Regions from separate parts of the Gordonia pseudamarae genome, predicted to be linked through region 1. Evidence: predicted binding sites of a transcription regulator. Region 1 holds the regulator's gene; the other holds the start of a gene.

What was found. The regulator HspR, encoded in region 1, represses chaperone genes until heat shock. The targets are predictions, from matches to a motif close to ANNTGAGTNNNNNNNACTCANNT.
Region 2: the regulator HspR is predicted to act here: its motif matches at 3,093-3,115, upstream of clpB (ATP-dependent chaperone ClpB).

The regions. Positions count from the first base shown of each region.
Region 1 is NZ_CP045809.1:4,459,057-4,467,177, forward strand. It holds gene GII31_RS19455 (FAD-binding oxidoreductase) at 1-705, shown strand, start outside; gene GII31_RS19460 (hypothetical protein) at 749-2,008, opposite strand; gene GII31_RS19465 (heat shock protein transcriptional repressor HspR) at 2,150-2,659, opposite strand; gene dnaJ (molecular chaperone DnaJ) at 2,666-3,865, opposite strand; gene grpE (nucleotide exchange factor GrpE) at 4,019-4,693, opposite strand; gene dnaK (molecular chaperone DnaK) at 4,690-6,525, opposite strand; gene GII31_RS19485 (NAD(P)-dependent oxidoreductase) at 6,792-7,643, opposite strand; gene lon (endopeptidase La) at 7,735-8,121, opposite strand, start outside.
Region 2 is NZ_CP045809.1:816,718-824,838, reverse strand. It holds gene GII31_RS03535 (PPOX class F420-dependent oxidoreductase) at 1-388, opposite strand, end outside; gene clpB (ATP-dependent chaperone ClpB) at 473-3,025, opposite strand; gene GII31_RS03525 (Fic family protein) at 3,220-4,518, shown strand; partial or broken gene GII31_RS03520 (helix-turn-helix domain-containing protein) at 4,709-5,161, opposite strand; gene GII31_RS03515 (substrate-binding domain-containing protein) at 5,232-5,879, shown strand; gene GII31_RS03510 (AMP-binding protein) at 5,812-8,121, opposite strand, start outside.

The DNA of each region.
Region 1 (8,121 bases):
GCCGAGAAGTTCCGAATCTCCCGCGACCTTGCCGTGGTCCGGCTGCTCACCGATCATCCGCCGGTCTATCAGACGGGACAGTATCTGGAGGTGTGCATACCGCAGTGGCCCAAGACGTGGCGCAATCTGTCGCCGGCGATCCCGCCGAACGAGGCGGGCGAACTCGAGTTCCACGTCCGGGGCGTGCCCGGCGGACTGTTCAGCGCGTCGGTGGTGAAGGAGACCGCCGTCGGCGATCGCTGGACGTTCGCGCAGGCGCACGGCACTCTGCACATCGAACCGCAGCTACCCGTCCTGATGGTGGCGGGCGGCACCGGTCTGGCACCGCTGCGCGCGCTGCTGCTGGACATGGCCAGACGCGCCGACCAGGTGCCCACACACATCTTCTACGGCACCCGCTACCCGGGTGAGCTGTACGACCTGGCGGTGTTGCGCCGGATCTGCGCCACCAACCCCTGGCTCACCGTGACCGCGGTGTCCGAACACACCGAGGATCCGTGGTGGCTGGACGCGGTGGTCACCCCCACCGAGCTCGGCATCGAGCACATGTACGGAACCTTGGCCAACGTGGTTGTGACATACAGCGATTGGAGCGAACATCAGGTACTGCTGGCCGGCTCGCCCGATATGATCGAGTCGACCCGCACGCGCCTGATCATCACCGGCGTACCCGCTCGCAGAATCCAGCACGACCCCCTGACCTGAACCACCGGGGACCTGAACCACCGGGCCGGGCGCACCGGTGGTTCTATCGGAGCGGGTCCTCGGCATCCTGTCGCCAGCGGGTCTGTGACCGCTCGGGCACATAGTAGTTACGCTCGGCCGGAACCTCGATCGTCGTGGTCACCGTGACCGTGGCCGGAGTCTCCGTGACCGTCTCGGTCTCGGTCTGCATATCGGTTTCGGTGGCGGTCTCGGTGACCGTTCGCGTCGCCGTCCGTGTGGTGGTGGCGGTCGCCGTCTCCGTGTTGCGTTCGGTGACCGTGGCCCCGTCGCCGCGGACCGTTTCGGTGACGGTGGCGCGGGACCTGTTGACGGTCTTGGTGGTGGTCCGCGTGACCGTCGCCGTCGCATCCGAGGCGGTCGAGACCTTCTCCTCACCCGATCCGGCCGAGTCCGCGATCACCGCACCGGCGATCGCCCCGAGCGCGAGTGCACCGACGATCGCCGCGGCGGCCGGCCACCACCGACGGGGCTGGGCCTGCGGGGTATCGCCGACGACCGCGGCGGCAGCGGGGGTACGCACCGGCCGGACCGGCTCGGACAGCAACCGATGCGCGGACACGGCCACGCCGGTGGCGACGGCCAGTTCCGGTGCGGTCGCGATCGACACCGGCCGGGCGACCGCGTACTCGAAGGCCGGCGCCACTCCCGGCACCGCCGCCCCGGCACCGGTGCAGATGACCTGGACGACAGCTGCTCCGCCGGGCATCGTCGTGACGGCGTCGGCGACCGCGTTGGCCCCGTCCGGTTCGGTGATGGGCGCCGGTGAGCCGTCGTTGAACGACGCGGTACCCACGATGGCGCCTGACTGCACGTCGACGGTGATGATGGAGCGGCCCGACGACGGCACGCCCGCGCCGTCAAGATCGACGACGGCGACCACACCACCGCGGGTCGGCTCGGCGCGCGCCACCTCGGCCAGTGCGACCGGGAAATCCACCATCCGCACCTTGGCCGCCCATACCGGAGCGGAAGGTCCGAGAGCCACCTGTTCGGCGAGGAAGGCGCCCGTCGGCTCACGGGAGGCCGCGATGCCGATCGCGTCGACGGCCATCGGGACCGAATCGATGAGTTCGGCGACCGCATCGAACGCGTCCTGCGGCGTGCCGGCGACGAGGTCGACGATATTGCTGGCGACTATGTCGCCGGCCGGCCCCCGCACGATCGAGATGATCGCGTCATCGGTGACAGCCACGCCCAGCACGCTGCCGTTCCCGGCGGACTCGTGGCGGCCGACCCCCACGGTCGGTGCCTCCGAATCCGGCTCGTTCGCGCCGTACGTCATCGTGCGTGTCCCTCGTCAAGATCGAACCGCCCGAGCGATCCGGTGTTCCCACTACTGTAGGGGTAGCGTCGGCGCGCACTCCCGGCGCCTCGGGCTGTCGGCTCCCCGTCGGCATCCGTACCCGCCGGCGCCGCGCGCATCTCAGCCGTCCGAACCCGGCTGCCGGTCGCCCTTCTGACCGCCCGAACCCGACTGTCCTCTGCCCCCACGGCGCCGCGGCTGCCAGACGACCAGCGCACTGGTGCGGGGCACCGGGACCAGCTCGCCACCGCGCCGGGACCGGGCCGAATCCAGTTCCTCGGTGAGTTCACCGATCCGCGCGCGCAGCGCGTCGACCTGGTTGCTCAGATCGATGATCCGTTTGATTCCGGCCAGATTCACGCCCTCCTCCTGGGAAAGGCGCTGAATCTCGCGCAGCAGCTCGACATCGCGGGAGGAGTACCGACGGCCCCCGCCGCTGGTGCGCGACGGGGTGACCAGGCCGAGCCGGTCGTAGGTGCGCAACGTCTGCGCGTGCATACCGGCCAGCTCCGCCGCCACCGAGATCATGAACACCGCAGTCGTATCGGCGGTGTTGCCCCCAGAGGAACCACCGCCGCGGGCCGCGTCCCGACCACCGGGCACCCCGTCGGAATTCGATCGCGTGTTCATGGCCGGTCACCGTCCCCAGTCTGCCCGCGGATCGAACCCACTAGCGTGCTCGGCCTGAGCGTAGGCCCGCATGGCCTCGCGCGCGGCGTCGTCGAGTTCGGGCGGCACCGCGACCTTCACGGTGACCAGCAGGTCCCCGGCCCCACCGGACCGCTTCGGCACGCCCCGGCCGCGTACTCGCAGGGTGCGTCCGTCGGTGGTGCCCGCCGGTATCTTCACGCCCACCGAGCCGTCGAGTGTCGGGACCGACACCGTCGCGCCCAGGACCAGTTCGGAGATACTCACCGGCAGGGCCACCTTCAGATCCTGGCCGCTGCGCGTAAACACCCTGTCCGCCTCGACGTGCACCACCACGTACAGATCGCCGGACGGTGCACCGCGCCGGCCCGCCTCGCCCTGCCCGGCCAGCCGGATCCGCTGCCCGTCCTCCACGCCCGGGGGGATGCGCACATTGATGGTGCGGGCACGGACCTTGACACCGCTGCCGTCGCAGTCGGTGCACGGATCGTCGATCCGCGAACCGGTGCCCTGGCAATCCTGGCACGGCTCGCTGAAACCGAACGCGCCCTGATTGCGGCTCACATAGCCCGAACCGTTGCACGACGGGCACACGCGCGGGCTGGTGCCGGCCTTCGCCCCGCTGCCGTGACAGGACGTGCACGGCGACGGGCTGGTCACCCGCAACGGCACCGTCGTACCGACGGCCGCGTCGCGGAAGGTCAGCGAGGTCTCGGTCTCCAGGTCTTTACCGCGGCGCGGCCGGGTGGTGGTCTGCGACCGGCCGCCCCGGTTGAACAGGCCCTCGAAGATGTCGCCGAAACCACCCGATTCGCCGCCACCGCCGCCACCACCACCGAACAGGTCACCGATATTGAAGTCGGCGCCCGTGCTGGTCGTGTAGCTGGTGCCCCCGCCGCCCGGAAAGCCGCCGGGGAAGCCGTTGCCGCCGCCACGGAATCGACCGCCGGCGAACATCGCACGGGTCTCGTCGTACTCTTTCTTCTTCTCGGGATCCGATAGAACGCTCTTTGCTTCAGACACCCTCTTGAATCGCTCTTCGGCCTCCGCGTTCCCTGGATTGCGGTCAGGGTGCAGCTCTGCGGCGAGCTTGCGATAGGCCTTCTGAATTTCCTCAGGCGAAGCGTCAGAAGCAACGCCGAGGTCCTTGTAGAAGTCTCGTTCGAGCCATTCGCGTTGTGGAGCCATCGGACGTCACCTCCTGTGGGACGTGGGTCCGACGACACTGCGCGCGGACCGCGTGATTGCTGTGAAGTTCTTGTCGACCGGAGATGCCCGGTGACGCCGTGGTGACGTCACCGGGCATCTCCGATGTGCGGTCAGACCCGGGGCGGATTGCCCCTATTCTGCACCCCGCGTGTCGGTCGCGGCCTCGGCCGGAGCCGCGGGTGCATCGGTAACCGTCACCATCGCGGTACGAATCACCTTGTCGCCGAATCGGTATCCGCATCGGTACACGTCACCGAGCACCGGATTGGTGCCGTCGCCGTCATTCTGTACCGCCTCGTGCAACTCGGGATCGAAGGGATCACCGGACGTGCCGAACGGCACCAGCTCCTCCGCGGTGAGCACACCGAGGAGTTTGTCGGCGACGGACTTGAGCGGGCCCTCGGCGAGGTCGCCGTGGGCGCGCGCCCGGTCCAGATCGTCGAGGATGGGCAACAGCTTCTCGGCCAGCACCCGCTTGCCGTAGGCCACCGATCCCTGCTTCTCCTCGGCGCTGCGCCGTTTGAAGTTGGCGAACTGGGCCCGTTCACGCTGGAGCGCAGCGGTCAGCTCGGCGACCTGCTCGGCGGCCACCTGCGCGGCCGCGTCGGGTGCCGCCGTGGCGAGTTGCGGCTCGTCCTGCTCGGACGAAGTCCCATCCTGTCCCTGCCGCGGTTGCCCCGCCCGCTCCTCGTCCGCCGCGCCGGGGCGCACCTGTCCCGTGTCGGGATCGATGCGCCGCCGGTCGCTGACGGTGATCGGCTCGTCAGGCTGGATCGGTTCGTCGGACAGGGGGCCCGAAGCCGTCACTTCTTGTCCTCGTCGACAACCTCGGCGTCCACCACGTCATCGGCGCCAGCATCGGCACCCGCGTCGCCACCGTCGGCGGTGGCGTCGGCCTGGGCGGCGGCGTAGATGGCCTGGCCCATTTCCTGCGACTGCTCCGACAGCTTCTCGATGGCGTTCTTGACGGCCCCGATGTCGGTGCCCTTGAGCGCCTCGTTGGCCTCGGCGATGCTCGCGTTGACCTTCTCCTTGAGGCCCGCGTCCACCTTGTCCTCGTTGTCCTTGAGGAACTTCTCGGTGTGGTGGACCAGCGACTCGGCCTGGTTGCGGGTCTCGGCCTCCTCACGACGATTGCGGTCTTCCTCCGCGTGCGCCTCGGCGTCCTTGATCATCCGGTCGATCTCGTCCTTGCTCAGGCCCGAACCGTCCTGGATGCGGATGCTGTTCTCCTTGCCGGTGCCCTTGTCCTTCGCGGTGACGTGCACGATGCCGTTGGCGTCGATGTCGAAGGTCACCTCGATCTGCGGGACACCCTGCGGTGCCGGGGCGATACCGCCGAGCTCGAAGGAGCCGAGCAGCTTGTTGTGCGAGGCGATCTCACGCTCACCCTGATACACCTGGATCTGCACCGAGGGCTGGTTGTCCTCGGCGGTGGTGTAGGTCTCCGACCGCTTGGTGGGGATGGTGGTGTTGCGTTCGATCAGCTTGTGCATCACGCCGCCCTTGGTCTCGATACCCAGCGACAGCGGGGTCACATCGAGCAGCAGGACGTCCTTGACCTCACCACGCAGCACCCCGGCCTGCAGGGCCGCACCCACCGCGACGACCTCGTCGGGGTTGACGCCCTTGTTGGGCTCCTGGCCGCCGGTCAGCTCCTTGACCAGCTCGGTGACCGCGGGCATACGGGTGGAGCCGCCGACGAGGACCACGTGGTCGATGTCGCCGACCGAGATCCCGGCGTCCTTGATGACGGCCTGGAACGGGGCACGGGTGCGCTCGAGCAGGTCGGAGGTGATCTTCTGGAATTCCGACCGGCTCAGCTGCTCGTCGAGGAACAGCGGGTTCTTGTCGGCGTCGACGGTGATGTACGGCAGGTTGATCCCGGTCGACTGCGATGCCGACAGCTCGATCTTGGCCTTCTCCGCGGCCTCGCGCAGACGTTGCAGGGCCATCTTGTCCTTGGTCAGGTCGATGCCGTTCTGCGACTTGAACTTCTCGACGAGCCAGTCGACGACACGCTGATCCCAGTCGTCGCCACCGAGGTTGTTGTCGCCGGAGGTCGCGCGGACCTCCACGACACCGTCGCCGATCTCCAGCAACGAGACGTCGAAGGTGCCGCCACCGAGGTCGAACACCAGGATGGTCTGTTCCTTCTCACCCTTGTCCAGTCCGTAGGCCAGGGCCGCGGCGGTGGGCTCGTTGACGATGCGCAGCACGTTCAGGCCCGCGATCTGGCCGGCCTCCTTGGTGGCCTGACGCTGGGCGTCGTTGAAGTACGCGGGAACGGTGATCACCGCGTCGGTGACGTCCTCGCCGAGGTAGGCCTCCGCGTCGCGCTTGAGCTTCATGAGCGTGCGCGCGCTGATCTCCTGCGGGGTGTACTTCTTGTCGTCGATGCCGACGGTCCAGTCCTCGCCCATGTGACGCTTGACCGAACGGATGGTGCGGTCGACGTTGGTGACGGCCTGGTTCTTGGCGGGCTGCCCGACAAGTACCTCACCGTTGCGCGCGAAGGCGACGACGGACGGCGTGGTCCGCGAGCCCTCCGCGTTGGCGATGACGCTCGATTCGCCGCCTTCCAGCACGGATACGACGGAGTTGGTGGTACCGAGGTCGATTCCAACAGCACGTGACATCTGTTTTTCCTCCTGTTTCAGGGCGTGAGCCCAAGCTTCTGCGGGTCCGGCGCCGCCCACGGCACCGGGTTGGTTTGCCCGGAAACCTGCGCAGGCACTCAACTTCAGTGCGGCCGACTCATGTTCTAGCGGAACCTTCGCCCTGCGGTCAACTCAAGTTGAGTGTGTATTGCTCAAGTTTCTCGATGGGTCCAACGGGTGGACCCCCGGGGTTGTTCCCGATTCCGGAGAAAAAGTTGATCCGATTACGCTCAGGTCTGTGATGCTCAGGTCTGTGATGCCCAGGTCTGCGATGCCCAGGTCTGCGATTCGGTTCGGGCACCGGCCAGCCGGTGCAGCGACACCGCCGCCGCCCGCGCGATATCCGCCGGCACGCCGTGACCGTCGAGCATGGCGGTGGCCGCATCCATCTCCTCGGCGCGCCGGGCCGCGTGATGCCGGGTGCCCTCGACGATCCCCGCCAGCGACGCGGCGGAGAGATCGTCGAACTCGGCCCGGATGTTGTCGGCCAGCCAGTCGCCCAGACCCTGCTTGTCCGCGGCGTCGAGTGCCTCGACGATCGCCGCGGCCATGCCCTTGTAGAAGACGCTGCGCAACAGCTTTCGCTCGGCCGCCGCACCCGCCGGACCGTCGATCACCTCCACGCGACCGCCGTGCGCGGAGATGACCCCGGCGAATCGAGCCGCCCCCGAACCCGCGGCGAGCATCGGCACACCGATGCCCTTGCCCGGCACGTACGCCATGATCGACACATCGGCGAAGTATGCGCCACGTTCGGCGAGTCGGTCGCCGAACCGCGCCATCAACCCGGGCTCGGTGGTGTTGAGATCGGCCCACAACGCACCCGCGCGGACGGCGGGCAGCGCGGCCTCGAGCGCCGGGGCCGCAAAGGCGGCGGTGGTCAGCGAGATGACGACGTCGGCCGATTCCGCCGCAGCCCGGTCGCTGTCGACGCGCACGACACCGTCGGGTGCGGTGGTCGAGGGGTCCGGGTCGTAGGCGCTCACGATGGCACCGGCGGCCACCAGGTCCGCGGCGAACATCGTGCCCACCTCCCCGAGCCCGAGGATTCCGAAGCTCACCGGGCCGCCGGACGGCCCTCCCGCGGTCGACGTCATACCCGGGACTCTACGCACCCGAGCCGCACGGGCGGGCGGACATCACACACCCCACCGATCACGCCGGATCGGTGGGGTGTGTGGCGCGCCCTCAGGCCGCCGACGACTCGGTCCGTGCCGACGACTCCGGATACGCCGATTCGGGCCGGGTGGCCGGTTCCAGCGCACGGGCGACGATCTCGGCGACATCGGCCACCGGAATCACCTCCAGCGCGTCGAGGATCTCGGTGGGCACGTCGTCGAGGTCGGGCTCGTTGCGCTGCGGGATGAACACGGTCCCCAGCCCGTTGCGCTGCGCGGCGAGCAACTTCTGCTTGACACCACCGATCGGCAGGACCCGCCCGTTCAGCGTGACCTCGCCGGTCATGCCCACGTCGCCGCGCACCCGCCGCCCCGTGGCCATCGACACCAGCGCGGTGACCATGGTGACCCCGGCCGACGGGCCGTCCTTGGGGACGGCTCCGGCGGGCACGTGCAC
Region 2 (8,121 bases), 1.5 Mb from region 1:
AGGCGGGTTCGTCGACGCTGATCGTCAGAGCGATGGTGCCGCTCTTGCCGCGCCGCAGGGTGCTGCCGAACATCGCGATCCGGCCGACGATCCCGTACTTGGCGGCAATCAGCCCGCGCACTCGTTCGGTGCCCACGGCGTCGAGAATCTCGGCCCGCGCCGGCACCGGCTCACCGGTGAGTTCTTTGCCCCGGGCGTCACAGGCCTGCACGATCACCTCCGGATTGCGCCGGATCCGCTTGACCTTCCACGAATCGGTGACCGTCCACATCACCAGCCGGTCACCGTCGAGTGCCGCCCACAGCGGCGTCACCACCGGTGTCCCGTCCTTGCGAAACGTGGTCAGCGCAACATATTTGGCGGTGGCAACCGCACCGAATCCGGCCATTCCCCCACCTTACGCGACCTCCGGACACGATGACGGTGCCCGCAACGACCGTCGTCGTCACGGGCACCGTCATCGATCGGCGGGTCAGCCCAGAACCAGCCCGTCTCCGTCCGCGGAGACGTTCACCGGCACCACATCCCCGTCCCGCACATCTCCGGCCAGCAACAGTTTGGCGAGTTGGTCGCCGATGGCCTGCTGCACCAGCCGGCGCAGTGGCCGGGCGCCGTAGAGCGGGTCGAAGCCGCGTTCGGCCAGCCACTGCCTGGCCTTGGCCGACACCTCCAGCCGCAGCCTGCGCTGGGCCAGCCGCTTGCCGAGCTGCCCGAGCTGGATGTCGACGATGGACACCAGCTCGTCGGGGCTCAGCGCGTCGAAGACGACCACGTCGTCGAGCCGGTTGATGAACTCCGGCTTGAACGCCGCCCGCACCGCCGCCATCACGTGATCGTGGTCGCCGCCCGAACCGAGGTTGGAGGTGAGGATCAGGATGGTGTTGCGGAAGTCGACGGTACGGCCCTGCCCGTCGGTGAGCCGGCCTTCGTCGAGCACCTGCAGCAACACGTCGAATACGTCCGGGTGCGCCTTCTCCACCTCGTCGAACAGGACGACGGTGTAGGGGCGACGGCGGACCGCCTCGGTGAGCTGACCGCCCGACTCGTACCCGACGTACCCGGGAGGTGCACCGACAAGCCTTGCGACGCTGTGCTTCTCACCGTATTCACTCATGTCGATACGCACCATGGCGCGTTCGTCGTCGAACAGGAACTCCGCGAGCGCCTTGGCGAGTTCGGTCTTGCCGACGCCCGTGGGGCCGAGGAACAGGAACGAGCCGAGCGGCCGGTTGGGGTCGGCCACCCCGGCGCGGGCGCGGCGAACCGCGTCGGACACCGCCGTGACGGCCGCCTTCTGGCCGATGACCCGCGCACCGAGTTCGTCCTCCATGCGCAGCAGTTTCGCGCTCTCACCCTCCAGCATGCGCCCGGCGGGCACACCGGTCCACGACGACACCACCTCGGCGACGTCGTCGGGGCCCACCTCCTCCTGCAGCATCACATCCTGACCCGGTGCGGCACCGGTCTTTTCGACCGCGGCCTCGAGTTGCTTCTCCAGGCCGGGGATCTTGCCGTACCGGAGTTCGGCGGCCTTGCCCAGGTCTCCGTCACGTTCGGCCCGATCAGCCTGTCCGCGAAGACGATCGAGCTCCTCGCGCAGATCGCGCACCGAGTCGATGGCAGTCTTCTCGCCCTGCCAGCGCGCCGACAACTCGTTCAGTTTCTCCTTCTGGTCGGCCAGTTCCTGGCGCAGCTTGTCCAGCCGTTCCTTCGACGCCGCGTCGGTTTCCTTCTGCAGCGCAAGCTCTTCCACCTCCAGGCGGCGGACGATCCGCTCCACCTCGTCGATTTCGACGGGGCGCGAGTCGATTTCCATCCGCAGCCGCGAGGCGGCCTCGTCGACGAGGTCGATGGCCTTGTCGGGCAGGAAGCGCGAGGTGATGTACCTGTCGGACAGTGTCGCGGCGGCGACCAGCGCGGAGTCGGTGATGCGCACGCCGTGGTGCACCTCGTACTTCTCCTTGAGGCCGCGCAGGATGCCGATGGCATCCTCGACCGACGGTTCGCCCACGTACACCTGCTGAAAGCGCCGTTCGAGGGCGGCGTCCTTCTCGATGTACTTGCGGTACTCCTCCAGGGTCGTCGCACCGACCAGGCGCAGTTCACCACGGGCGAGCATCGGTTTGATCATGTTGCCCGCGTCCATCGCCGAGTCGCCGGTGGCCCCGGCGCCGACGATGGTGTGCAGTTCGTCGATGAACGTGATGACCTGTCCGGCAGAGCCTTTGATCTCATCGAGCACCGCCTTGAGGCGTTCCTCGAACTCGCCGCGATACTTGGCACCGGCGACCATCGAACCGAGGTCGAGGGAGATGACGGTCTTACCCCGCAACGATTCGGGTACGTCACCGGCGACGACGCGCTGGGCGAGCCCTTCGACGATGGCGGTCTTGCCGACGCCGGGTTCACCGATGAGCACCGGGTTGTTCTTGGTGCGCCGGCTCAGCACCTGCACGACGCGGCGGATCTCCGAGTCGCGGCCGATGACCGGGTCGAGTTTGCCCTCGCGAGCGGCGGCGGTGAGGTCGGTGGAGTACTTCTCCAGCGCCTGATAGGTCGACTCGGGGTCCTCGGAGGTCACTCGTGCCGTACCGCGTACCGAAACGAACGCGTCCCGCAGCGCCTGCGGTGTCGCACCCTGGTTGTGCAGGAGTTTGGCGACATCGGAGTCACCGGTCGCCAAACCGACCACGAGGTGTTCGGTGGATACATAGTCGTCGTCGAGCTCGCCCGCGAGCTGCTGGGCGGCGCCGATCGCCGCGATCGACTCGCGGGACAATTGCGGGGACGCACTGGCGCTGGCAACGGTGGGCGCACGGTCGATGATCGCCTGGGCCAATGTCCGAACGGTCGACGGATCCACCCCGACAGCCTTGAGCAGCGGCGCGGCGATACCGTCGGACTGATCGAGCAGGGCCACCAGGATATGAGCGGGACGCACGTCCGAGTTGCCGGCAGCGGTCGCGGCGTGCACGGCAGCACTCAGTGCCTGCTGTGTCTTGGTCGTGGGAGTGAAGCTGTCCACTTCGCATACCTTTCTCTTTAGTCCAACAGACTCAAGTATGAGCCTACGGAGTCGACAACGCCAACAGAGTTGAGTGTATTCCGCTCAAGTCAGGACCAAGTCCCCAACCCTCGACAAACCTCGTCATTGAAGAATGACTATCTAAACTTAGATAAGATGCGGATCTGTTCATAGAAAGGTCGAAACCTACAACCATGGCCCACCTTCGCGACCTCCATTGGCAGCCCGCCGACCAGTCCGGTCTCGTCGCGTCAGACCGTCGCGGTGGACGCTTCTCGGCATATGTCCCCGACCCATTGTGCAACCGCCCACTGGCCCTCGACGGCGAACTGGGCGCGGCGGCAGCCTCGGCGGAACGTGCGATCCGACATTTGGCCGCCGTTCCCGGCTCACGCGGCCTGTCTGCCATTTCCCGGCTGCTCACGCGTTCGGAAGCGATCTCCAGTTCGATGATCGAAGGTATCGCGCCGTCGCCACAGCAAGTCGCACTCGCCGAGCTGGGTTTGACTGAGAGTGTCCGAGGCCTGAGCGACAAGGCAAGGCTCGTCGCCAGGAATATTGCCGTGCTGCGGGCCGCATCGGGTGAACTGGTGACCTCGCCCGAGGTGACGGTGGCTGACATCGAAGCGCTACACGATGGCCTGTTGCAAGGTGACCACCATCGCGGAATCCGCGTGGTCCAGAACTGGATTGGTGGTTCGAATTGGAACCCGCTGCGCGCGGAGTTCGTTCCACCACCACCCGAGCTGGTCCCGGCGCTGATGGCCGACCTGGTCAGGTACGTCAACGGCGCATCACACGGACCACTCATCCAAGCGGGACTTGTACACGCTCAGTTCGAGACGATCCACCCGTTCACCGACGGAAACGGACGAGTCGGCAGGGCTTTGATCCACACCGTGCTGGCACGGGGCGGGCTGTCCCCAGACGCCGTATTGCCCATCAGCCTGGTACTGGCGACGCTGAGTGAGCGGTATGTCGCGGGCCTGAACAGCTACCGTTACGCCGGTGGCGCCGATCGCGTCGAAGCAGGCCGCGGTCAGGCCACGTGGCTTGCCTTCTTCATCGAGGCCACCACCATTGCGATACACCAGGCAGCGCAACTCGCCGACGATGTCTCAGCGCTGGAAACCTCCTGGCAGCGCAAGGTGAATCAGGACAGGGCAGCTCGCGGGCTTCGAATAGCGCCGCGCGCTGACTCCGCGGCGCAGCGCATCCTGTCGATCCTGCCGGAGGCGCCGGTGCTGACCGGACGCTCGGTTGAGCGGCTGATCGATGTCTCGTTCAACGCAGCCCGTGGCGCGCTCGACGAGCTGGCCGACGCAGGTGTCCTCACCCGTAAAGTCATCGACCGCAGAACCACCGGCTATCTCGCCCACGACATCCTCGATCTCGTCGGAATCACCGAGCGACGCCTTGCGAGCACTCAATTCGATACCCGCGTCGCGCCACCTTCCAGACCTGTGCCCGCGTCGCCGCCCAGGCGCGATTAGCCGACAGTGTGCCATGGCGACCAGCACTGACGTCACCGACCACCTAACACGACTGACTGGCGAACACCACCGGACAGAACCATGTCCGCCAATGGTCAGTTCCCGATGGCCCTTGACAATCGCGATCCGCAGCTATTCACGAGTATCCCAGCGCTGGCGGTCGAGGACATTGCGTTGCAGTAGCGCGAAGAAGCTCTCCATGCTTCTTGATGTCGACATGCACGAGTCGTCCGGGCCGGTCGACCTCGTACCGTTTCGGTTTCGGTCTGCGCACCGGTAGTCCGGTGGCCTGGTCGATGTTCGCCAGCAGCGGCATCCGGTAGCGCTCCAGGACCCGACCGACCGTCGAACGCGCGATACCCAGGTGATAGGAGATCCGGTGCGGTCCCCACCGGCGGGAGTAACGCAGGCAGATGATTCGTCGTTCGGTGCGTCGGGGCAGCCGGGCCGGTGAGCGGGCGGGGCGGGAACTGCGGTCGGTCAGGCACTGGCCGGCGCGGTAACGGTCGGCCCACCGCTTGGCCGTGGCCGGCGAACACTGGAACCGTTCGGCAGCGCGCCGCAAAGACCAGCCCTCATCGATGATCAGGGAAGCAAGACGGCGACGCCCCTCGGGCGTCAACGGTGCGTTAGCGTGAGTCACGAAGACCTCCGTGGCTAGATGGTGAGTGTGGTAACCCACATCCTGCCCGGAGGCCTTCGCCTTACCTCAGATGTTCACAACGTGTCGGGGAAGTACATCTAGACCAACCGCAGGCATCCAGCGCAGCAGCGGACACCACCTCTGTAAGGACGTATGCACAGGTCAGTGGCGCTTCTGCACGCGAGTCCAGACTTTCAGGCGAAACCCAGTCCAGACTTTTCACCGCTTCTGCAGGTCACCAGTCCAGGAATCCAGCGCCTGCGGCATCGGTCGGCCACATCGACTCCGACACACCGACCGCACGGCGACAGGTCAGCTCATCGAGTCGACCGACCGCACCGCGAACATCGGATTCAACGACATGGTCACGTTCGGCATCCTCAAGGAGCTACGCCATCGCGGCATCGAATGCCCCGGCGAGATGAGCATCGTCGGCTACAGCGACATCCCGACGGCCGACCTGGTCACCCCACCACTGACCACCGTCGCCGTCGATCACTATCACATGGGCGCGGAGGCGGCCAAGATCCTGCTGAGCGTGGTCGACGCCGACTCGCCCACCGTTCCCCGATCGGTGAGGTTCCCCGTCTCGCTCGTCGGGCGCGGTTCGGTTGCGCCCATGCGCGTCCGCCGCGCCCGACGAGCGCCCGTCACTTCGCCGGAGCAGGCCGGGCAGGGGTCCCCAGTGCCTTCCGGTCCGGCCGGTACCAGCGGGTGAGCGGAATGTCCTCGACCCGCACGATCGTGGTCAGGCCCGCGGCGGCCGACATGTCCGCGAGGACGCCGCGAGCCCGGTCCTGGTCGTAGGTACCGTCCGAGGTGGTCGCCACGGCGACGGTCAGCGCGTCCTCACGCGGGATCGCCACGGCCATCACCACACCCGGAACACCGGCCAGCGCGTCCTCGATCTCGCGCGGGCGGACGGTCCCCTCGGCGGTCACGATGATGTCGGTGCCGCGCCCCAGCGGCCACAGATCGCCGTCCTCGTCGCGCCGGAAGTCCTCACCGGTATCGATCCACGCGTCGTGCGGACCGAACACACCGCGCAGCGGCACGTCCTCCCACTGCGGGCTTCCCCGTTCGGCTTCCACCAGGAGCCGGCCGGGCACACCCTCCTTTGCGCGGACCACGTAGCCGTCCTGGTCGTATCGCAGGTCACCGGTCACCGGATGAATCGCCGCCAGCGCCGTGCGGGCGGTCCCCGGCAACGACTGTCCGGCCGCACCGATCTTCCGGCCGGAGACGTTGGCCACGATCGCGTCGGTCCGGATCGGGACGAACATCTCCAGCACCCGGGCCGGGGCGAACCTGGTGGTCACATCGCGCCACAGGGTGCGCGGCATGCCCGACCCCACGAACAGCCGTACCGGATGGTGTTCCTCGTCGGAACTGTGCGGCTGCGCCACGAGCAACGACAACATGCTCCAGGTGTAGGGCACCACGGTCGCGCCGTAGTGACGCACCTCCGACCAGAACGACGACGGATCGAACGAGTCGGTCAGCGCCAGCCGGGCACCCGAGGCCACCGGGGCGGCCGTGGCCAGCAGCAACCCGGACGCGTGATAGAGCGGGTTGGCCGAGAAGACGGTGTCCGATTCGGTCAGGGAGGCCGCCGAGGCCGCACCGTAGGCCGACAGCGCCCACCGGCGGTTCGTCACCGGCACGGCCCGGACGCCGTCGCTGCCGTCTCCGAACAGGATGAAGGCCAGGTCGCGGCCCCGGCCCGGGTTCGGCCGATACCAGTTGGGCGGGCGCACCGACGTGGTGTCGATCATGCTGAGGTTCTCGACACCGGCGGGCAGGTCGATTCCGTGGGCGTCGCCGATCAGGTTCACCGTCACGTCCTCGATGCCGGCCAGCCCGGGAAGCCCGGCCGCGTCGACCAGGATCCGCCGGGTCCGGCTGAGCTGCAGTTCGGCGCGCGTGTCCGATCCCGGCCGGAGCAGCACGGCCACCGCGCCGATGCGGCTCAACGCGGCGGTCGTCGACAGCAGCGCCGCGCCCGATTCGGTGAGCACCCCCACATGTTCGCCGCGCCGGACCGATACCCGCAGCAGCCGCAGCACCAGATCGTCGACCTCGGCTTCGATGTCGGCCCGGGTGTACGCGTGGCCGCGATACAGCAGGGAGACCGCCGACGGGTCCTGTTCGGCGGCTTCGGCGAGCAGGCTCCCGTAGGAGACCGTGGTGGCCGGGCCGACCCGCTCCAGTTTCAGCAATCGCGGCACCTGGTCGAGCGCTTCGGTGGTCAGGTCCGTCACCGACCCCGACACCCGGTCGATCACCTCGCGCACCAGTCCCGGGGCGGCGCGCACACCGGCCGTGCCGAGATTGAGCACCTGCCGGACGGTGCCGCCGGTGGTGGCCTCCTCGCGCTCGATCAGCCCGGCCTCGCGGGCGTCGATGAGGTTGTCGGGGCGTTCGTTGTCCCCGGCGATCCACCCGACCCACCGGTGCACCGTCGGCCAGGTCTCCCTGTTGGCCCGCGATCCGACGCCGAGACCGAAATGCCCTGTCGGCATCGAGCATTCCCACACCTGGGCGCGCGGCAATCCCTTGATGACGTCGCGGACCGCGCGCGGCGGGGCGAACGCGTCGTACTGCCCGGTGAAGATCAGTACCGGGCAGGTGATGTCGGACATGCTCACGGCGCGACCGTCGAAGACCAGGCCGCCACGGACGAATCGCTCGTTGGTCATCGACTCCATGACCTCGGCGATCGCCGGTCCGGGGAAGGCGATCCAGCCGTCGTTGGCCAGGAACCGGCGCTGACGTTCCCTGGGCAGCAGTGCGTCACGGTCGCCGAGAGCGGCGAGATACTGCAGGCGTTGCTTGGCCGTGGCGATGGGGCTGGTCCAGCTGAACAGGTTCGCCGAGGCCCAGCCCGGCAGTCCCGTCTTGCTCAGGACACCGATACCGAATTTGCTGATCGCGTCGAAAACCTCTTCCGGCAGGTCTAT